One region of the Thiovibrio frasassiensis genome, then DNA from elsewhere that is predicted to be linked to it. Evidence: riboswitches for the same ligand, from Rfam matches in the RefSeq annotation. Region 1 holds a riboswitch; the other holds the start of a gene.
The links. Region 1 has a riboswitch for cobalamin ahead of OLX77_RS11105 (sirohydrochlorin cobaltochelatase). Riboswitches for the same ligand answer to the same signal wherever they lie in the genome.
Positions count from the first base shown of each region.

Region 2: another riboswitch for cobalamin. It lies ahead of OLX77_RS13025 (TonB-dependent receptor plug domain-containing protein); the one in region 1 lies ahead of OLX77_RS11105 (sirohydrochlorin cobaltochelatase).

Region 1 covers NZ_JAPHEH010000001.1:2,363,095-2,374,406, forward strand. Annotated here, with positions in the region: gene OLX77_RS11100 (hypothetical protein) at 1-926, shown strand, start outside; cobalamin riboswitch at 996-1,197, shown strand; gene OLX77_RS11105 (sirohydrochlorin cobaltochelatase) at 1,307-2,296, shown strand; gene OLX77_RS11110 (FecCD family ABC transporter permease) at 2,303-3,334, shown strand; gene OLX77_RS11115 (ABC transporter ATP-binding protein) at 3,331-4,122, shown strand; gene OLX77_RS11120 (ABC transporter substrate-binding protein) at 4,127-5,098, shown strand; gene OLX77_RS11125 (cobyrinic acid a,c-diamide synthase CobB) at 5,088-6,476, shown strand; gene OLX77_RS11130 (precorrin-8X methylmutase) at 6,473-7,111, shown strand; gene cbiD (cobalt-precorrin-5B (C(1))-methyltransferase CbiD) at 7,118-8,326, shown strand; gene cbiE (precorrin-6y C5,15-methyltransferase (decarboxylating) subunit CbiE) at 8,399-9,637, shown strand; gene cobI (precorrin-2 C(20)-methyltransferase) at 9,634-10,359, shown strand; gene cobM (precorrin-4 C(11)-methyltransferase) at 10,356-11,135, shown strand; gene OLX77_RS11155 (cobalt-precorrin 5A hydrolase) at 11,139-11,312, shown strand, end outside.
Region 2 covers NZ_JAPHEH010000001.1:2,787,779-2,799,090, reverse strand. Annotated here, with positions in the region: gene OLX77_RS13045 (ATP-binding protein) at 1-744, shown strand, start outside; gene OLX77_RS13040 (SO_0444 family Cu/Zn efflux transporter) at 737-1,882, opposite strand; gene OLX77_RS13035 (ArsR/SmtB family transcription factor) at 1,887-2,267, opposite strand; gene OLX77_RS13030 (ABC transporter substrate-binding protein) at 2,360-3,256, opposite strand; gene OLX77_RS13025 (TonB-dependent receptor plug domain-containing protein) at 3,267-5,183, opposite strand; cobalamin riboswitch at 5,337-5,521, opposite strand; gene OLX77_RS13020 (energy transducer TonB) at 5,802-6,641, shown strand; gene OLX77_RS13015 (TonB-dependent receptor plug domain-containing protein) at 6,682-8,673, shown strand; gene OLX77_RS13010 (DUF4198 domain-containing protein) at 8,698-9,486, shown strand; gene OLX77_RS13005 (hypothetical protein) at 9,564-10,019, shown strand; gene OLX77_RS13000 (FAD-dependent oxidoreductase) at 10,444-11,312, shown strand, end outside.

The DNA.
Region 1 (11,312 bases):
GGCCGCTGACGAAGATCCTCTTTTGGATGTCCGTGGGTTTGATCGCCGCGAATTTCATCGAGGCCCTCAACTGGACGCACCGCTTGGCCTCCCTGACCCGACCCCTGGTGCGTTTGGGCAGACTTTCCCCCGTCTCCGGGGCCAGCTTTTCCATGGCTTTTTTCTCCGGGGTAACGGCAAATACCATGTTGGCCGAGGCCTTTGATAAGGGCCAGCTGAGCAAAAAAGAGCTGGTACTTGCCAACCTTTTTAACGGTCTGCCCCGTTTTTTTCTCCATCTCCCTACGGTTTTTTTCCTGACCGCACCGCTGATAAAAATGGCTGCCCTGCTGTACCTGGCCCTGACTTTTGCCGCGGCAATGCTGCAAACCGTTGTGGTGGTTATCGGTGGCAGGATCTTGCTCCCCCCCCTGCAGGGAGAGCTGGGAGAGGTAGCCCCCCTGGTCCGCGAGAAAATCGACTGGCACCAGGCCCTGAAAAAAAGCGTGCAGCGATTTCGTAAGCGGATCAAGGGGCTCATCTATTTTACCGTGCCCGTGTACATCCTCTTCTTCTACCTGGGTAAACACGGGGTGTTTGACTGGCTGGAGCAAGTATTTGCCACCAAGGTCTGGTTTCTTGCTTGGCTCCAGCCGCAAAGCCTTGGCATTGTCATGGCCCATGTCACCGTGGAGTTTTCCGCTGGTCTGGCGGCGGCCGGAGCCCTGCTGGCAGCGAAAAGCCTCAGCTATAAAGAGGTGGTTCTTGCTCTCCTGGTCGGCAATATCCTCTCCACCCCGATTCGGGCGGTGCGGCACCAATTCCCTTACTATGTCGGCATCTTTTCCCCGAAGCTTGCCCTTGAGCTTGTAGGGGTGAGTCAGGTCTTGCGGTTGGCCTCGGTGATCGCTGTTGGCCTGGGATATTATTTTCTGCCGCTTGGCTGAGGGTGGAACGAGGAATTACTCTGGAGTTGGAGGGAAATTGCCGGTTTTTAAGTTTTCAACTTAGTTGTACACGTGTTGTGTCAATAAGGCGCCCATTGGGCTTAAAAGGGAATCCCGTGCAAATCGGGAACGGTCCCGCCACTGTAATTTCCTCCTGCTTCCACCGGGAAGCGGGAAAGTCGGTTCTCAGGCCACTGTCCTCTGTCATGGGGCGGGAAGGCGAACCGGTTTTGGGAAAAGTCAGGAAACCTGCCTCGTTGATTGTTTTGCTGCCGCCTTCGAGGAAAGGTTTCCGGCCTTGCGCGAAAATTACCACAGCAGGGGGATGCCGTCTTTTTTTGAAGGAAATGTATTAACCTTTTGAAAGATGGAGAAAAAAGATGCGTTTGCAAAGAATGGTGCACAATGGTGTTGCGTTGCTGGTCGCCCTGTTTTTGGTGCTTGGCGCCACGGCTGTCCAGGCTTCCCAGGCTGCCAAGGCTGAGAAAAAAACGGCGGTGGTGCTGGCGGTGTTCGGCACCAGCCATGAAAGCGGGCTGGACGGCATCCTCAACATCCGGGAGCAGATCCAGAAAGAGCTGCCCGGGATCCCGGTCCGCTTGGCCTTTACCTCGAACATCATCCGGAGGATCTGGCAGGAGCGGCGTCAAGACCCAACTTATGCGGCTCAGCATCTAGAAGTGCCGGGGGAAGTCCTTAATGTCAAAGGGCCGTTGGCCACCATCGCCGACTTGCAGGACGAAGGCTATGGCTATATCGTGGTGCAACCGACCCATATCTCAAGCAGCGAGGAGTTTGCCGATCTGGCCGGTTATGTCGCGGGATTGAACAGCATTAAGACCGTGAAGAAGCGGAACATGCCCTTTAAAAAGATCCTCCTTGGACGTCCTGCCCTGGGAACCTTCGGCATTGAGCACGAGTATCGCCACGACATCGAAAAGATGGCGGCTGTTGTGGCCCCGGATGTGGAGCTGGCCAGAAAAGCCGGGCGGGCGTTGGTTTATTTCGCCCATGGCAACGAGCATTATTCCACCGGGGCCTATATGGAGTTCGAACAGGTGATGCGCCAGCGCTATCCCGGGGTGCGCATCTATGTTACCATGGTTGAGGGTTTTCCGGACAACGCTGTCCTTTTCGCGGAACTGAAGGCGGATAAAACGAAAAAGGTGCTGCTCAAACCCTTCATGACCGTGGCCGGCGACCATGCCAAGAATGATATGGCCGGTTCGGAGCCGGATTCCCTGAAAAGCCTGCTTGAGGGTCGCGGCATCGATGTGGCCGCCTCCCTCACCGGCTTGGGTGAGTCCGATACCTTTGCCGCCATCTTTGCCCAGCATATCAAGGATGCCATGACCGATGAAGGGATATAAAAACCAATGACCCGCAGTGGATACCAAATATGGCTGCTCAGCCTCTCTTTGGCGGCAGCCACTCTTGGCGCCATCATCTATGCCACCGGCATGGGGCATATCGCTGTGCCCGGTGGGGATATTGTCCGGGTGATTGCGGCTCGGCTCACCGCCAATCCCGCGCTGCTTGGCGGGATGGATCCGGTGTTTCCCTTTGTGGTTTTCGAGGTGCGGCTGCCGAGAATTCTCACCGCCACCCTGGTCGGGGGAGGCCTGGCCATGAGCGGCGTCATCTACCAGGGTATCCTGCTGAATCCGCTGGCGGACCCGTATACCCTCGGGGTTTCCTCCGGCGCGGCCTTCGGCGCGGCCCTGGCTTTGTTGGCCAACCTGAGCATGATGGGTCATTTTTCCGTGCCTCTTTTTGCCTTTGTCGGTGCGGCCATAACCCTGCTGGTGGTCCTTTATCTTTCCAGCTTCAACGGGCAGATCTCGGCCAACACCCTGATTCTTTCCGGCGTCATTGTCGGGGCCATTCTGGCGGCCGGGATCAGCTTTTTAAAATATCTGGCGGACGAGCAGGTGGCGGTGATTATCTTTTGGCTCATGGGCAGCTTCGCCTCCCGCACCTGGCTGGATGTGTGGGTGGTGGCGGGGGCGGTGCTCTGCGGTCTGGTTCTGTCCCTGTATTACGCCAGGGATCTCAATATCCTCAGTCTGGGCAGCAGGTCGGCGGATACCTTGGGGGTAGAGAGCACCAGGGTGCGCTGGATTCTGCTCCTGGGGGCCTCCCTGGTGACTGCGGTCTGTGTTTCGGTTTCCGGGATCATCGGTTTTATCGGCCTCATTGTCCCGCACCTGATGCGTTTTCTGGTGGGGCCGGATAACCGGAAGCTGCTGCCGGTTTCCATCCTGGCCGGCGCCTTGCTTCTTCTAGTGGCCGATACCGTGACCCGTGCGGTCCTGCCGGTGGAGGTGCCAATCGGTGTGCTCACCGCCCTGATCGGCGGCCCGTTTTTTTGCGTGATCTTCCGCAGACGGCAAAGGAGGGCGGCATGACACCGGACAACGGTTTTGCCCTGTCCGGGGTCAGTTTTTCCTACGGTACGACTCCGGCCCTGGTCGGTCTGGATATCACTCTTAAGCCGGGCAGGTTCTACGGCATTGTCGGCCCCAACGGCTGCGGCAAGACCACCTTCCTCGATCTGCTCACCGGCGGCAAGAGCCCCGACCGGGGAAGGGTCAGCTTTATGGATCGGCCGGTGGCTGCGTACCGCCGCCGCGATCTGGCCCGGCTTGTTGCCCTGGTCCCCCAGGATTTTGGCATCGATTTTGCCTTTACCGTGCAGGAGGTGGTGCTCATGGGACGCCATCCGCATATCGGCCGTTTCGCCTCCCCGGCAGTGGAAGATTGGCGCCAGGTTGAGGCGGCCATGGCGGCCATCGGCATCAGCCATTTTAAGGACCGTTTTGTCAATGAGCTTTCCGGCGGGGAAAAACAGCGGGTCGTCGTGGCCCGGGCCCTGGCCCAGCAGACCCCGTATCTGCTTTTCGACGAGGCGACCTCCAGCCTGGATGTGCGCTACACCATGCAGATCTTCAACGTGGCGCGCAACCTGGTCAAAGAAGAAGGGCGAACGGTGATCGCGGTGATCCACAACCTGAACCTGGCTGCGGCTTACTGCGACGAGATTATCTTCATGCAGGGTGGCAAGGTTGCGGCCTGCGGCCCCACCGAAACGGTACTGGAAGCGGCTCTGATCAAAAAGGTTTTCGGGGTGGAGAGCAGGGTGGGGTTTGACCAGTTCAGTAATACCCAACAGATTTCTTTTCGCTACTGGAGTTAACATTGTGCCTGCAATAACGATGCGTCTGCTTTTTCTTGTTCTTGTCGCTCTGCTGGCAGGTTTCAACCCACCCGCCAGTGCTGGTACAGTTCCCGCTACCTTTCGGGACAGCGAAGGCAAGACGGTTACGGTCAGTAAACCATATACCCGAATCATCTCGCTTTACCCGGCCCATACCGAGAATCTGGTCAGCCTGGGGCTTGACAGAGAGATCATCGGCATTGAAGGCGCGGATGAAGATCTGCCCCAGCTCAAAGACAAAAAGCATTTCAGCTACCGGGAAGATGCGGAGAAAATCATCGGGGCTAGGCCCGACCTGGTGCTGGTCCGGCCGATGATCGAACGCACCGCGCCGCAGCTGCTGGCCACCCTGCGTCGGGCCGGGATCACAGTGGTTTCCCTCCAGCCCAACACGGTGGAGGAGATCTTCGATTATTGGCGTGCCCTTGGGGTGCTCACCGGCAAAACGCGCCAGGCCGAGGAGATGGTTGCCACCTTTCAGACGGAGCTTGCGGCAATCCGCAGGATCATAAGCAAGGTGCCGGAAAAGAAGCGAACCAAGGTCTATTTTGAGGCGATCCACACCAAGATGAAGACCTTTGCCCAGGAAAGCATTGCCAGCTATGCGCTGCAACAGGCCGGGGGCATTAACGTGGCCGCGGATGCCAGCCAGGTTCGGGAAACCAATATCGCTGCCTACGGCAAGGAGCAGATCCTGGCCAAGGGTGCGGAGATCGAGGTTTTTCTCGCCCAGCTGGGACGGATGAATCCGGTGTCCATCGAGACTATCATCCAGGAACCAGGATTCCAGGCGATCAAGGCGGTGCGGAACAACCGGGTCTATCTGGTTGACGAACACCTGGTTGCCCGGCCAACCTTGCGGATCATTGAGGGCATAAAAACCATCGCTGGTCTGCTGTATCCCGAGCTGTTTCCTGGTGGGGGACAAAAAAAAGCGGCTGCCGATGGACGCTGACCGTCGCTCCGCCTTCCTGATTGCCGGCACCAGCAGCGGCTCCGGCAAGACCACCATCACCCTGGGTCTGCTGGCCGCCCTGCGCATGCTGGGGCATACGGTGCAGCCCTTCAAGTGCGGCCCGGATTTTATCGATCCGGGTCTGCATCGGCTGGCCTGCGGCCGCATTTCCCGGAATCTGGATCTGTGGATGATGGGGGCGGAACAGGTGCGGGAGACCTTCGCCGCCGGTGCTGCCGAAGCGGAGATCTCGGTGATCGAAGGGGTCATGGGCATGTTCGACGGCCAGCTTTCTTCCAGCGCCGCCCTGGCCAAAGGGCTGGGTGTGCCGGTGGTGCTGATCCTTGATGTGCGTTCTGCGGCGGAGAGCGTGGCTGCGGTGCTCAAAGGCTTTGAAACCCTCGATCCCGAGGTGGCCCCGGTGGCGGTGATCCTCAACCGGGTTGCCAGCCCCAGGCATCTTGAACTGGTGAGCGGGGCCATCCGCGCCCATTGCCGGGCCGAGATATTGGGGCATCTGCCCCAGAGCCTCGATTTTGCCATGCCCGCCCGGCATCTTGGTCTCTTTACCGGAGAGGAACAGCCCATCAGCCCCGAGGCATTGGCCAGGTTGGCCGAGACGATTCAGGCCCAGATCAACCTGGAGCGGTTACTGGAGCTGGCGGCAACCGCCACCGTGCCCGCGCTTGATCATGCCCCGGCCCGGCAAGCAAGTGTGGTGGTGCAGGCACGGATCGGGGTGGCCCGGGACAGGGCCTTTTGTTTTTATTACGAGGATAATCTCGATCTCTTGCGGGCTGCGGGCGCGGAGCTGGTTTTTTTCAGCCCCCTGGCAGACGATCAGCTGCCCGAGGGGCTGGACGGCCTCTATCTGGGCGGCGGCTACCCGGAACTGTATGCCAGGGAGCTTTCCTCCAATCTTGGGATGCGGCAGGCGGTGTATGATTGGGGTGAATCCGGCCGTCCGCTCTATGCTGAATGCGGCGGCTTCATGTATCTCACCGAAGGAATTGCCGGAGATGATGTTGGCGTCTTGCCCATGGTTGGGGTATTTCCGGTGACGGCTCGGATGCAGAAAAAACGGGCCAGCCTTGGCTACCGTGAGGTCCGGCTCGAACAGGATTGTTTTTTCGGCCCGGCCGGCAGCCTGTTTCGGGGCCATGAGTTCCATTACTCGGTAATCGACGAGATGCCTGTGCAGATCGAACGCATCTATGCGGTGAACCGCGGTGTTCACCGCATAGACAGCCGTGAAGGGTATCGTTATAACAATGTCTTGGGCGGCTATCTGCATCTTCACTTCGGCTTCAACCCGCGGATGGCAGTGGAATTTGTCCGGGCCTGCCGACCTGGCAGCCCCTTGGGAGAGGAACAATGAAGAGCACCATCATGCAGATTCGACCCGAGGAGATCGAGGCGGAAAGCTTTCGGATCATCGCCGAGGAGCTTGGCCCCAATGATTTTGAGCCGAGGACCTTTCAGGTGGTGCAGCGGGTGATCCATGCCACCGGAGACTTCTCCTTTGCCGAATCCCTGATCTTCCATCCCCAGGCCATCGACGCCGGCATTGCCGCGATCCGGGCGGGACGCAACATCCTGACCGACGTCAACATGGGCGCGGCCGGGGTGAGCAAGGGGTTGCTGGCGCATTGGGGAGGCAAGGTGATTTGCAGGGTGGCGGAGATGGAAGTGACTCGGCTTGCCAAAGAGCGGGGTCTGACCCGTTCCGAGGTCGCCATAGAGCAAGGATTGCTGGAAAATGTCGGTATCGTTTCGGTGGGCAACGCACCCACCGCCCTGTTGAAAGTTATGGAGTGCTGGCAGAAGATGGATAAGTCCCTTCGCCCGGGCTTGGTGGTCGGAGTGCCGGTGGGCTTTGTCAATGCCGCCGAATCCAAGGAGCTGTTGAGCGAAAAGAATTATCCCTTTATCACCTGCCGGGGGAGAAAGGGCGGCACTCCGGTGGCCGTGGCCATCGTCAACGCCCTGATCCGCCTGGCAAAAGAGGCATAGAGTCCCATGGGACGCAGACTGCGAAGCGGATATACCACCGGTGCCTGTGCGGCTGCGGCGGCTAAGGCGGCGGTTCTGTTGCTTCTTGGCCGCCGCCGGCCCGAGAGGGTGGAAATTCCCTTTCCCGATGGCAGTCGTTATGCCTTTGTCGTGCATCATTGCCAAGTCAAGGCCGGTCTTGCCCGGGCCTCGATACTCAAGGATGCCGGGGATGATCCGGATGTGACCAACGGGGCGGAGATCGTGGCCACGGTTTCTTTTTTTCCGGAAGGAGCCTCCTGCAAAAGTTCCCTCCCCTCCGGCGGGGAAGGGTTAGGAAAAGGGGGAAACAGCGATGAACCAGGCAGGTTGCTAGTTCACCCGCCCCCCAACCCCCTCCCATCGAGGGAGGGGGAGCTGAACTGTGTTCGGCTGGAGCAGACCTCTATTTTCCTTAGCGGCGGAGCGGGGGTTGGCAGGGTCACCAAGCGAGGTCTTGCGGTAACGGTTGGGGAACCGGCGATCAACCCGGTACCGCGCCGGATGATACTGGCTGCGGTTCTCGAAGGGTTGGGCAAGGAGCCGGGGAAGAAACTTCTGGTGGAGATTTCCGTGGTCAAGGGAGAAGAGCTGGCGGAGAAAACCCTGAACCATCGGTTGGGCATAGTGGGCGGTCTTTCCATCCTCGGCACCACCGGCATTGTCCACCCCGTTTCCGCCGAAGCCTGGACCGCAACGATCGAGGCCTCTCTGGCCGTGGCCAAGGAGGGTGGACTCACGGAGGTGGTGCTTTCCACCGGCCGCACCTCGGAAAAGGGGGTGCAGACCATGCTCACCCTGCCGGAGGAGGCGTATGCCATGATGGGAGATTACCTGGAATTTTCCCTGCTGGCCGCGGCCCGACGGGGTTTTACAAAGATCCATCTGGCCGGGATGTGGGCCAAGATCATGAAGGCGGCATTGCAGACCCCCCAGACCCATGTCCGACACGGCGCGCTGGAGGTTCAGGACGGCTTGGCGCTTCTCGCTCAGCTGGGGGCGGAACCGCCTTTGCTTGAGAGTCTCAGAGAGGTCAATACCGCCAGGGAGATCCATGAAAGGCTGGTGGAAGCAGGGAGAGACGATTTGATCCGAGGGGTCTGCGAAGCGGCGCAACGCTATGCCCAAAAGGTTTCCGGGCTTCCGGTGCGGGTCTATCTGGTGAACAGCCACACCCGGGTGGAGTTGCATGTTTAGGAGCCGTTCCGTGCATACCTGTAGATGCTTAATCGTTTTCATACGGCTCCTTATGCCGTTGGGGCAGACCAGATGAAGAGTCAATTGTCACAACGGCCTAGGTTGATTCTAATCGGCGTCGGTTGCCAGGGGCTGAGCGGTGAACAGACATCGGTATTGTCTCGCTGCGGACTCATTGTCGGCGATCCCCGCCATCTGGTTCAGGTGGCGGAGATGACGGCGGAGAAACTGGTCATCTCCCCCTTGGCTTCGGCCCTGGAAGGAATCCGCTTGGGGCTGGACAGCGGGGATGTCGGGGTATTGGCCAGCGGCGACCCCTTGTTTTTCGGGATCGGTCGCAGGCTGCTCAAGGAATTCGGCTCGGATCAACTGCTCATTCTTCCGGCCCTCTCCACCATGCAGGAGGCGTGTGGTCGGTTTCATCTCCCCTGGGACGACATGCAGATGGTCAGCCTCCACGGGAGGAAAACCCTGCATTCCCCCGGCCTGCTGCTGGAACGGGAGAAGACTTTTGTTTTTACCGATGGGCACAACACCCCAGCCCATTTGGCCAAAGAGCTTATTGATTATCTGGAATTGATTGAGGAGCAACCCCTGTTGCACGGGTGCCGGATGTATGTTGCCGAAAATCTCGGCACTGCCGAGGAGCGTCTTTTTTCCGGCACCCCGGCAGAGACGGCGGCGGAGCAGTTTGCTGCGCTGAATGTGCTGATCGTGACCCGGCCGCCTCTTGCTGCAGCGGAATTTTTGGCTTTCGGTCTTACCGAAGAGGAGATTGCCCACAGCCGGGGCCTGATCACCAAGGATGAGGTGCGGGCCGTAACCCTGCATGCCCTCAGGCTGCCGAGCACCGGGGTGCTCTGGGACCTCGGTGCCGGCAGCGGTTCCATCTCCGTGGCCGCTGCCCGTCTGCAGCCGGGCTTGACGGTCTTTGCCGTGGACCAGCATCCCGAGGCCTTTGCTAATGTGCAGCGCAATATCCGGGACTTCGGCTGCTACAACATCATCCCCGTTCAGGGTGAGGCATCGGCCGTTGTAAGCACCTTGCCGGACCCGGACCGGGTCTTTATCGGCGGCAGCGGTGGCAAATTGGCGGAGATCATCGGCCAGGCTGCCCAGCGGTTGCCTTGCGGGGGCAGGATGGTGGTGAACGGGGTGATCCTCAAAACCGTGGCCGAGGCCCCGCCATGCATGGCGGCACACGGCTTGAAGGTTGCCTTGACCAAGGTACAGATTGAACGAACGACTTTTCCGGAGAGTAACCCGGCAAAGGTTTTAAATCCCATAACCGTTATGACAGGAAGCAAATGAAGGGAACATTATATGTAGTCGGGGTGGGCCCGGGCGATCCGGAGCTGATGACCCTCAAGGCGGTTCGGATTTTGGAGCGTTGCACGGTGTGGCTCGCGCCGGCGGCGAAAAAGGACGGAGAAAGTACGGCCTTGGGGATCGCAGAAGGGGTGGTGAATCGGGGCGACAAGGAGATCGTCACCCACCATTTTCCCATGAAAAAGATCCGCATGGGGAAACGCCCGGATCCCGAGGTGAAAAAGGCCTGGGATGCGGCAGCGGCCCAGATCGTCGGCCATCTGCAGGCGGGCCGGGATGTGGCCTTTCCCACCCTCGGCGATCCGGCCATTTACAGCACCGGCTTCTATGTCTGCGAAACCCTTTTTGCGCTGGCTCCGGACCTGCCGGTGGTGATCATTCCGGGCGTCTCCGCCATCGGCGCTTCCGCGGCGGCGGCGGGCCAACCCCTCTGCCTTGGGGATGACCGACTGGTGGTCATTCCGGCCACCTTTGAAAATGGCCGCCTGCGGGAGATCCTGGAGCAGTTCGATTCGGTGGTTCTCATGAAGGTGCACCGGGTGATGGACCGGCTGGTGCCTCTGTTAAAAGAGATGGATCTCCTCGACAAGGCGGTGCTGGTCGAGCGCTCGAGCCAGTCCGGCCAGCGGATCAGGCGCGATCTGACCACCGCCCTCCATGAGCAGCCCCACTACTTTTCCACCATCATTGTGAGAAAATCATGAGTCCGGCCAACGAGCGCTTCCCGGTCTTTTTCGTGGGGGCCGGACCCGGCGATCCGGAACTGATAACGGTCAAGGGACAACGGTTGCTGCGGGAGGCGGATTGCATCGTCTATACCGGCAGTCTGGTGCCGGAGGCTCTTCTTGTCGGGGTAAAGGCGGAGGTGCATAATTCTGCCGGCCTGAATCTGGACGAGGTTATGGCACTGGTGATCTCCGCGCAACAGAACGGGAAAAGGGTGGTTCGCCTCCATACCGGCGACCCCTCGATCTATGGGGCCATCAATGAGCAGATCGCCCGTCTGCTTGCGGCCAAGATCTCCTTTCAGGTGGTCCCCGGCGTGAGTTCCACCGTGGCCACCGCCGCAGCCCTGGCCACCGAACTGACCTTGCCCGAGGTCTCGCAGACCGTGATCATCACCCGGAGGGCAGGGCGGACCCCGGTGCCGGAGCAGGAGTCCCTCGCCTCCCTGGCAAGTCATCAGGCCACCATGCTGATCCTGCTCAGTATCGGCATGATCAAAGAGGTTGTTGCTGATCTGCTCAGCGGCGGTTACCCGCAGGATACCCCGGTGGCCGTGGTCGAAAAGGTGAGCTGGCCGGAGGAGCGGGTTCTCCGCGGGACCCTTGCGACCATTGCGGCCCAGGTAACGGAAGCGGGGATCACCAAGACCGCGATCATCGCGGTGGGCAAGGTCCTGGCCAGTGCCCCGCCCCCGGCGCTTTCCAAGCTCTATGACCGTCATTTCAGTCACGGTTATCGGGATGCGGCTCAATAAGATATGAAGATCGGGATTCTCGCCATAACCGCCGGCGGCAAGAGGCTGGCCGCTGACTTGGCGGCCATAATGGAGGGCGCTCTGCTGGTGCAGGAGGAGGGGGTGGCGCAGACCCTTGCCAGGTACTGGCGGGAGATGGACGGGTTTATTTGCATCATGGCCACCGGTATTGTGGTG
Region 2 (11,312 bases), 420 kb from region 1:
ACCCAGCTGACCCGCACCTACGAGCAGCTGCTCCATGCGGAAAAATTCAGCGCCGTGGGCAAGCTGGCCGCCTCCATCGCCCATGAATTCGGCAACCCGATCATCGGCATCCGCAATTTCCTGCAGGGGCTGCGCAAGTATGTGAAGCTGGAGAAGGGCGATGCCGAGATGCTCGATGTGGCCATCGCCGAATGCGTGCGGGTCAAGGATCTGATCAGCACCCTGCAGGATTTCAACCGGCCCACCACCGGCAAGGTCGCCTCGGTGGATCTGCACCGGATTATCGAGGAGCTGCTCCTGCTCGGGAAAAAGAAGCTCAGTGACCGGCATATCCAGGTGGAACGCAATTTTTCCCCGAATCTGCCGAATATTCAGGCAGTGCCGGATCAGATCAAGCAGGTGCTCCTCAACGTGATCGGCAACGCCGAAGAGGCCATGCCGGAAACAGGCGGGACCATCACCATCACCACCGAGCTGGTTGGGGAGAATGTCCGCATTCTCATCCAGGATACGGGCAAGGGGATCCGGGTTAAGGATATGGGTTCGATCTTCGAGCCGTTTTTCTCAACCAAACCGGCGGTGGAGGGCACCGGGCTGGGCCTTTCCGTGAGCTACGGCATCATCAAGCGCCACGGCGGCGATATCACCGCCATGAGCACCCGCGGCAAAGGGACGCTTTTTACCATCATCCTGCCCATCGACGGGGTGCCCGGGGAAGAGGATTCGCTGACGATCTTCAAGTAGTTTTATCCTTCTCCCCATGGTCCTCGCATCCTCCGCTGCATCCGCATCCAGTTTCCGCCCCATCCGCTTTTTTCCTTAACCTTCTCCGGATTGTCGCAACCAGAGGTCGTATTGACAGGGCCAAAATCAGCAGGGCGGCGGCCAGTTGGAGGGGATAGGGGATGATTTCCCCGGCCTGGCCGATCACCGCCTTGGCCGAGATGCCGTATGCCGCGTAAACCCAGTCAAGGGTCAAGCCGAAGATCACTGCGGTGATCCCGATGCAGCTGAGATACACTGCAGTGGCGCGCTTTCCCAGCAACCCGACCAGCACCGAGAGGGTGGCCATGTTGGTGGCCGGACCCACCAGGAGAAAGACCAGGGCCGCGCCGGGGCTGACCCCCTTGAGGATCATCGCTGCGGCGATGGGGGTGGAAGCGGTGGCGCAGATATAGAGCGGGATGCCGAAGGCCAGCATCAGCAGCATGGTGAGCAATCCCCCGCCAAGATAGGTGGTGATCAGGTCGTCGGGCACCAGGGCCGAGATCATCCCGGCCAGCAGGACCCCGGCAAAGAACCAGCCCGCCAGATCTCCCCAGAGTTCGCCAAAGGCATAGGTCATTCCGGCCCGGATCTTTTCCGGAAAGCTGTGGTGATTGGCATGTTCTGCGGGCGGGCAATCGATGCCGCTGCAACAGCCGTCCACCGCGCAGGAAAGATCGGCGGCCATGGCCAATTGCGGCCGGGGCGGATTGAAGGTGTTTTCGATGCAGCCGGCGATGAGGGCGGAGATCAAGGCGGCCAGGGGCCGGGCCACGGTCATGATCGGGTCGAGCAGGGCATAGCTGACGCTGATGGAGTCCACGCCCGATTCCGGGGTGGAGATGAGAAAGGCGGTGGTCGCCCCGTTGTTGGCTCCCTGCCGTTTCAGGGCCGCCGCCGCGGGCAGAACCCCGCAGGAGCATAAGGGCAGAGGAATGCCGAGCAGGGCCGCCTTGAGCACCGAGCTGTAACGCCCCTGGCCCAGATGGCGGGCGACATAGCTCGGCGAGAGAAAGACCTTGAGCAGGCCGCCGATGAGGATGCCGAAGAGAATGTAGGCTGAGGCCTCCAACAGGAGCTGCCAGGATTCGCTGAAGATGTTGACGAGAAGGTGCATGGCTTCACTCCCTGAGATGTTCAAGCGCAATTTGGACCAGCTGGCTGACATGCGCATCGGTGAGGTGATAATAAAGCACTACCCCCTCGCGACGGTTGGCCACCAGCGCTAACTGCCGGAGCATCCGCAGCTGATGGCTCACCGCGGATTCGCTTATGCCGAGAAAGGCGGCGAGATCGCAGACGCACATCTCTTCTTCACTGAGAGCCCGGAGAATTTTCAGACGGGTGGGGTCGGCAAAGGCCTTGAAGAAATCGGCGAGGCGCTCCACCTCTCCGCCGGGCAGGCGGGACTCCTTGGCGCGCTGCACCTTTTCCCCATGAATGATGCGGCATTGGCAGAGTTCTCCGCCGGCGGCTTTGTTTTCTTGTTTATATCTGAGCATATACTCAGATATAACGGTACGCAGAGGGTGTCAAGCAAAAAGTCTCAAGAGGGTCGGGCAGAGCTGTGCGCAAAGCGGCTTGCCGCGCGGCGTCACTCATCTTTTTGCCCGTCGAGTTCCGGGTGGATCAAGGTGGCAATGATCCGGAGCGTCTGGGTGAAGGTTGCCGGCGATGGGCTACAGACCAGATCCGGATCAATGGTATGTATCCTTCCCGTTTGCGCGGCCTTGAGGACGTACATCTGCCGCCAGTTTTTTTTCTCCTCCGCGGCAATGCCCGTTTCCGAGCCCATGATGGCAATGATGATGACCTCGGGATTTTCGGCGATGACCTTTTCTACCTGCATCGTGCCGGTACGTTGGTCTCCGGCGATATTGACGCCGCCGGCCAGGGCGATGAAGTCGTGGGTAAATGAACCTGGGACCGAGGCAAAGAGCGGCCTGCTCCCTACCTGGAGAAAGACTTTTTTCTTCGGGAGAGGCACGAGCCTGCGCTGCAGAGCGGCAACCTCTTCCCGCGCCTGGCTGACGATCTGCCGGGCCCGCTCTTCCAAGCCTAATAATTTTCCGAGTTCGATAAACTGTCCGCAGATTTCGGCAAAGGATGCGGGCTGCCGGAAGCGGACAATCCGCACCCCCATCTTTTCCAGCTGGTTTATCTGCTCCGGCCGGGTCAAGGCGGTGGCCAGCACCAAGTCGGGATGCAGGCTGATGATTTTCTCGATGGAAACCTGCATGACCGAGCCGATCTTCGGCTTATGCTTTGCCGCTTCCGGGCGGACGCAGTAACTGGTGTCCCCGACGAGACGGTCCCCGGCCCCGAGCAGATAGAGATTTTCGGTGTTGAGCGGGCCCAGGGAAACGATGCGCTGCGCTCTGGCCGGCAGCGCAGTATGCCGGTCCGCCTGTTTTTGCCTCTCCGAGGCGGCAACGGCTGCTGCGCTCAGCATGAGGGTGAGCAAAAAAACAATCAGGATCATCCGCTTCATGTTCGGCTCCTCAGAAATGGTACTTCAGCCCGCCATAGCAAGAAAGCCCAGGGGTGGCATAGCTCCACGCTTCTTCGTATTGCTCGTTAAAGAGGTTGTCGATGCGTCCATACACATCCAGGCTGGCGGTCAGCGCATAGCTGCCGGCCAGGTTGACCACGGTGTACGGGGCCAGGGTAGAGACCCGATTGCCGTCTTTATCCTTGGCCGTACCGTTTTCGTCCCGCTCCCCGACCCAGAGCAGCTCCGCATTGGTGCGCAGCTTCTCGGAAAAACGATAGGAGGTGGAAAGCGAACCCTTGCTCAGCGGCCGCCGCGTCAGGCGAACCCCCCCGGCATCCTCGGTATCCGTATAGGTATAGGCCAGCGTCACCTCGAGTGCCGTCGACGGGCTGAAGCGGGCAAAGGATTCCACGCCCCGGGTAGTGCTTTCTCCCGTGGCTTGGCTATATTTCCAGGTGGTTGTGTCAAATTGGATCAGATTATCAAACCTTGCCTGAAAATAGGTGATGCCGACAGTCAGCCTTTCGCCAGGCAGTTCCTGCTCAACGCCCGCATCCCACCCCGTGCTTTTCTCCGCCTCCAGAGTTGAATCGCCATACCCCGGGGCATACAGCTCAAAAAGAGAGGGGGCGCGAAAACCGGTGCCATACGCACCCTTGAGCGTGGTGCCGGTTGCCGCAAACAGATAGGAGGGCGCAACCCGATAGGTCTCCGCGCTGCCAAAGCGGTCATGGTCGTCTATCCTTGCCCCCACCACGACATTCGCGCGCTCACCCAGGGAAATCTGGTCTTGCAGCCAGGAACTGGTCACAGTGGCCGTTTGCTTGTCGATAACGATAAAACCGCCGGAGGAATCCATCTCTTCGGCAAAATAGGAAAGGCCGAGCGTAACGGTGTTCGCCGTAACCGGCGTCACTGTGCCTTGCCACCCGACCTCGGAGCTGTCACCGTTATAGAGCGAGCGGCCAGAATCGTTGATGATGATCCGTTCTTTGCCGGTGTGCTGATAGTACAGGTTTGCGTCGAGCTCTCCATCCATGAACCGGTTATGGACATTGAACTTCGAGAGCAATTCCTTGCTGTCGATATACTTCTCCTGAGGGCTGCCGATCTTATTGTCCTGCAGATAACCGCTGACCGTGCTGTCGAGATCCACCCGCGAATTCATGGAGCGGGCGAGGGCGGAAATATCACAATCCGGCGTCAGCAGATAGCCTGCCTTGCCGGAAAAGGTGGTATTGCGCCAACCGTCTTTCTCCGAGGTGGTGCCATGTGCATGGGGAATACGGTCATTCTTGTCGTCGGCCGTGGAAAAACCCTGGGCTTCGGTGCGGGAGAGGGACAAGGCATAGTTGAATCGCTCCACCGCGCCGCTGCTTCCGGCGTAGCTTTTCCAGGTGCCATGGGAACCGGCTTCGCCTCCGAGATAATAGCCGGGCCGTCCTTTCCCTTTCTTGGTGATGATATTGATCACCCCGGCAGTGGCGTTGCTGCCGAACAGCACACTCATGGGGCCGCGGACAATCTCGATGCGTTCGATATTGTCCGTGGTGAGGTTTGCCAGGTTTGCCCCGCGATTCGCCTCGGAGGGATCGTTGAACATGATGCCGTCCACCAGCACCAGGGTGTTTTTCGCATCCGCGCCCCGGATGAAAACCGAGGTGTTGGTTCCCAGTCCGCCGTTGGCCACAACATTGAGGCCGGGTGCGCTTTTTAGAACCTCCTCAACCGTCAGTTGCTGTTTGGCTTCAATCTCCTGCGCGGTTATCACGGTTACCGAACTGCCGCCAACCTGGGCAACCGTCGCCGGGGTACGGGTCGCGGTTATTACCAACTCCTCCAAGCGGGTCGCCGTCTCCTCGGCTCTTGCCGCCATGGTCGCGCCCAGTACCAGCGCGGCTGTTATCACGTAGATCTTCTGCATGCTTTTCTCCTCGGTTCGGTTGTGTTCCCGGCCACGAGGATATCTCTCTGCCCGCGCAGGCAAAAAAAATCCCCGGACCAATACAATATTGATCCGGGGATCCCTGATTTTTCCCAAGATAGATACATGTCGCCCCATGTCCACGGAGGCAGTCTGTTATGTTTTTTTCAGGCAGGTCTTCTGACTCCCGGTTCATCCTCCTCCCGCGTCTTCCCATCCCGTTGAGGACAGTGACATGTTGCGGAATTCGTCCCCGGTTACAGCGGCGGGCCCGTCCCTGATTCGCACAGGGTTCCCTATTAAGCTCGGTTAAGAGCACCTGAAACAGGGGGGAATTTAATAGGGCGCAGCCGGAAGAGCAAGAGAAAAAATAGCACGGAAACTTCTTCCCTGAGTCGTTTGTGTTTTTTCTTGATATTTTTCTATTGTGAAAACAGTGAGTTAATTGGCGATCACGGTGTTACGTTTTTTATATTTGTAATATTTAGCTTGCAATCGGATTTCCTGCTCGTTACGGTGTTACCGAATTTTAATTGGTGTTACCGAAAAAGTGGGACAGGGCGACCCCGTTTGCACGTTGTGTCCTTGGCACAATCCCTGTTGGCAATTGGAGCAATCATGCGGTTTCTGCGCGAGATAATGACATCCGTCTCGGTTCTCTGCCCGCTTTCTCGGTGGTGGTCCGGTTATTTTCGCCGACCGGTTTACTTGGGGAACGAAACGGCATCCGCAAACAGGAGAAGTACCCGGCTGCTCTTCTTTTCTGTCTCCTCGCTGCTGCACGCCGCGGCCATTTTCTCGCTGGCCGCGACCCCCAGCCCGAAAAGGGCGAGCGCCATCGAGGTTACCCTATTCGGCCCGCCGTCTTCCGTCGAGTACGGAGAGGTCGCACTGCCGGGAGGGCAGGAGAAAAAGCCGCAAACTTCGGAACGAAAGGCTTCACCCCGGGCGCGCAAGGAGAGGGGGGAGGCCAAAGCGGCCGAAGCGGAATCGGCGGCACAGAGCACGGCGCACTCCCTTGCGCAAGCCTTGTCCCGGGAAATCCCGACGGTTGCGGCAATGGAGGGAGGCGGCGAGGGGCAATCCACAGAGGCAAGGAGTAACGGGCAGGTGGCTGCAGGAAACCCTCCTGGGGGGGGTGGGGCGGCAAAGCACGGCACTGACGATCATACCCTGTCACAGTATCTACGCCTCGTTCGGGAGAGGATCGGTCGATATAAAAAATACCCCTTCATCGCCAGAAAACGAGGGCTGGAAGGGAAGGTCGGGGTGCGCTTTCTCCTCACCGGTGCGGGAGAAGCGCAGCTCCTTACCATCAGCAGGAGTTCGGGGCAGGAGATCCTCGACCGGGCTGCGCTCAAGGCCGTGGAGGATGGCGCGCCCTTTCCGCAGCCGCCGGCGGATCTGCTTGCCGAGCCGATCACCATCGAACTGAATATTGTCTTTAATTTGTCGTAATTTTGGCTGGCATTGCAATCAGCAGAAGAGGAGGAAGGGAATGGGGAAAGAGGCAAGAGGAAGCATGCGCTTTGCCGTCCGCTGCGGGGCGATGCTGGGGGGTGTCGCCCTGGCGCTGCCCTGCGGGCAGGCCGTGGCAGGGGAGGAAGGGGGGGATTCGGCCACGCATATTCTGGATCAGATCGTGGTCACCGGCACCAAGACCCCGCACACCCTGCAGGACACGCCGGTGGAAACCCTGGTGCTCGGCCGGGAGGAGATCGACAGAACCAACGCCCAGAACATCGAGGGGATACTGAAAAGCATCCCAGGGGTCTCCGTCTCCGCCCATGACGATACCTTCGGCACCTATACCTGGAATGCCAAGATGCGGGGGCTCTCCATCAACGACGGCTATGCCCTGATCCTGGTGGACGGCCAGAGGGTGATGGGCTCGGGGCAGAGCGGCGGCATGGGGGAGTACGGCATCGGCCTCAATCAGATCCCGGTGGAAATGGTCGAGCGCATCGAGGTGGTGAAGGGGCCCGGCTCCGCCCTCTACGGCAGCGACGCCATGGCCGGGGTGATCAACATCATCACCCGGCGCACCCCCAAGGAGCCTGTGGTCGGGGCGGGAGCGGCCTATGGCTGGTACACCGTCAGGGAGCGGCTCAAAAACGGGGTGGTGGAGGAGCCGGCGGATAAAAATCGCCATCAGTCCCAGGCCTATGCATATTTCGGGGACCGCCCGCTGGAAAAGCTCGGCTATCTGCTGCAGTACAATCGGGAATCCGCCCAGGACAACGGCGCGTCCCGGATCGATTCGGAGCGCGATTCGGTGCTGCTCAAGGTGGATGTCGATCCCACCAAGCAGCTGCGCCTGTTCGCCAAGGGGGAGGCGAGCGATTATGACAAGGAGGCAGACCGCAAGGAGCAGAGTTACCGGTTGTCGGCCGGGGCGGATTGGCAGCCCGGTGCGGCCCACTTTCTCTCGCTCAAGGGCTACACCTACAACTGGGATTTCGACCACGGCTATCTCGATAACACTTACGGCCATAAATTCGGCGACATAGCCTATCGGCAGATGGAGGGGCAATATACCTGGACCGCCAACCAAACCCATGCCCTCACCTCCGGGGCGGAATTCCAGCGGCAGTCCATCGATTTTAGAATCGACAATGCGGACAACAGCACCATCAGGGTGGATCGGGAGATCGACATCGCCAGCTTTTACCTGCAGGATGAATTGACCTTGCCGGGCGGGAAAATGACCCTGGTGCCGGGAGTGCGCTACGACGACCATTCCGTTTTCGGGGAAGAGGTCAATCCCAAACTCAGCGCCATGTACCGCTTCTCCGCGGCCACCACCCTGCGCGCTTCGGTGGGCAGGGCCTTCAAGTCTCCCACCATCCGCCAGCTTTACTATGACGCCCCGTACGGGCATGGCTCCTATTACGTGCAAGCCAATCCGGATCTCAAGCCGGAAACCGCCCTCGGCTATTCGGCAGGAATCGAGCACTGGCTGCCGGAAAAAAATGCAATGCTCAGCGTCGGCTATTTTCGTAACGAGGTCAAGGAACTGGTGACCCGGGAAGATACCGGTACCCTGTACAACGGTCTGCCCCTCCAGATTTACCGGAACGTCGAGGAGGCCACCACCCAGGGGGTCGAGCTTATGGGCAGGATCTGGGCGATGGGGGGCGGTTCCCTGGCGTTCGCCTATACATACACCGACTCGGAAAACCGGGAAAACGGCAAGGCTCTGCCCTATACCCCGGTGCATCAGGTGAGCCTGACCCCGGCCTACGACTTGGCGGATTACGGGGTGGGAATGAGCGCCACCATCTCCCAGAGCTCGCGCCAGTACACCGACACCGCCAACACCGCGCAGATCGACACCCATACCGTGGTCGATGCCAAGATTTACAAGCAACTCCGTAAAAACGCCAAACTCTCCCTGGAGGCGGACAATGTGTTCGACTCCGACAAGGGGGATGAGGGGAATTTCCGTACCGGCCGAACCCTTATGCTCAAGTTCGATCTCACCCTGTAACCCGCATACCTGAAGGAGAAAAGCATGCATTCTCGTACCAATACCCCGTTCATCTCCCGTTGTTTCCTTGTTGCTTTCCTGGCCATGCTTCTGCTCTGCGCAGGCGAGGCCCGGGCGCATTATCCGTGGGTCGAAATGGCAGATTCCGCGCCTGGAGCCAAAAACGCACCGCGCATCCGTTTCGGTTGGGGCCATACCTTTCCCTCCGAAAATTTTCTGGGCGGCGATGATCTGGAGGAGTCCTTCCTCCTCTCGGCAACCGGTGCGAAAATCGCCCTGCAGCCGAGCACGGCGACGGAATTTGTCGCCCCAGGGGGGCTTGCGGGCGGCACCTATCTGGTTGCTGCGCAACGGAAGGCGAGTTTCTACACCAAGACCGTGGACGGCGGGAAAAGGCAGTGTAAAAATGGGCTCGACAACGTGGTCAAATGCTCCTGGTCCACCATGTCCATGAAAGGCGTTGTCTCGCTGGGGGCAGGGAAGGGCGCGGTTGACCAGGCGGTCGGCCATCCCCTGGAGATCATCCCCCTGGCCAACCCGGCCCGGCTCAAGGTCGGGGACATGCTTCCCGTTCGGGTCCTGTTCAGGGGCAAACCGTACAGTGGAGAAATAGCTGCGCTCTACCACACCCTTGCCGAGAAAAAGGAAACCCCGGCCGACCCATTTACCACCGATGCAAACGGGTGGGGCAGCCTTAGGATCGCATCGCCCGGGGTTTGGCTCCTTAAGGCCCAGCATGCGCTGCCCTTTGTCCGGCCCGAGGAGTGCGATGTGGAGTCCTACGTGGCAACCCTGAGCTTTACGATCCGATAACGCTAGAGAAGATTTCGCGGCGGCGGGTCGGGCCATCCTCCCTGCCGCCGCGAAATCATTGCCCCGGAGGGAAAAGCATGCGCTTCGCCTGTGCCCTTTTTGTCCTGTTCTTCTTCTCTGCCCCCGCGCCTCCGGCCCACGCCCATGCCGTCCATTACCGGGTGGAAAACCGCGGCATCAGCGCCCGGCTCTTCTATGGGGTGGACGATCCGGTCAGCTACGCCGCCTACGAGATCTTCGGGCCGGGAGACGCCATCCCGCACCAGAAGGGGAGGACCGACCGCAATGGCATCGTCTCCTTTCTCCCGGACCGGCCGGGTGCGTGGCGGATATCGGTGGTCGGCGAGGCGGAGCACGGCGCCCATGGCGCCGCCGTCACCGTCCGGGTCGCGGAAAGCCTCTATATGGCCTCCTTCGACAAACCTCTGGTGGCGCAATACACCAAGGGTTTTGTCGGTATGAGTATCCTGCTCTTTGCCTTCAGCCTTTGGGTGTTGCTCGGCAAGCGAAAGGAGAAGAGGGGGGGCGCATAGCATCGCAGCCAGCAGTTGTTTCCCGATCATTGGTAAAAAAACAAGGTGCCCGTAAAAAGAGCAGATCGAGGCCGCGGATTTGCTCCATCGAAAAACATGATCCAATGGCCGTTCCCTCGTCGAAACATTCGATTTGACTTTGCCCGCCCCGCCCGCTAATTTCTGCAATCCAGCCAATCGTGCCATCACCTGAGGAGAATTTTTGTGACCCGTATCGTGCAGCATACATGAGCAATACCCCGGCGTAAGCCGGCCGGCCCGGTTCGGGCTGGACGATATTGCGGCTCCTCCTGCCGGCTGCACGGTCCAAGGCGTCAACACGGGTAGTTCCCTCCGTGTTCGCTGGCGTTGTCCGTGGCCGGTTGCAGAGGGCCGCGGCATTTCCGGAATGTTTTTTCCGGCAACGTACAGTGAAGGAGGAACTATGCACGCATCCGAAGCCCATCCGTCTGGTCTGCAGACGGTCGGTTCGGTCATGGTGGTGGGCGGCGGGGTGGCCGGGGTACAGGCCGCCCTCGATCTCACCGAACTCGGCCTCAAGGTCTATCTTGTCGAGAAAAGCGGCGCCATCGGCGGGGTCATGGCCCGGCTGGACAAGACCTTTCCCACCAACGACTGCTCGCTCTGCATCCTGGCCCCCAAACTGGTGGAGGCGGGGCGGGACCCCAACATCGTCATCCTGACCCTGTCGGAACTCATCGCCCTTGAGGGAGAGTCCGGCCGTTTCACGGCCAAGATCCGCAAGCAGCCCCGCTATATCGACGAGGAGATCTGCACCGGCTGCGGCCAATGCACCCTCTATTGCCTCAAGCAGATCGGCGACGAATACAACGAGAATCTGGCCAGCACCAACGCGGCCCACATCGATTACGCCCAGGCCGTACCCACCAGCTACCACATCGACCCCAAATCCTGCCTCAAGCTCAATTACGAGACCTGCGGCCTCTGCGCCTCTGTCTGTCAGGCCGGGGCCATCCGTTTCGACCAACGGGAAGAGGTTCTGGAGATCCCGGTGGGCGCGGTGATTTTGGCCCCGGGCTTCGGGCGGGTGAGCGAGGAGGTGCTCGGCCGCTACGGCTGGGGGAGGTTTGCCGATGTGCTCACTGCCTTCGAGCACGAGCGGCTGATGTGCGCCTCCGGCCCCACCGGCGGCGAGATCGTCCGGCCCTCGGACGAAAAGCATCCCCGTAAGATCGCTTTCTTGCAGTGCATCGGCTCCCGCGATGAGATGTGCGGCAACAACTACTGCTCCTCGGTCTGCTGCATGTACGCGATCAAGCAGGCAACCCTGGC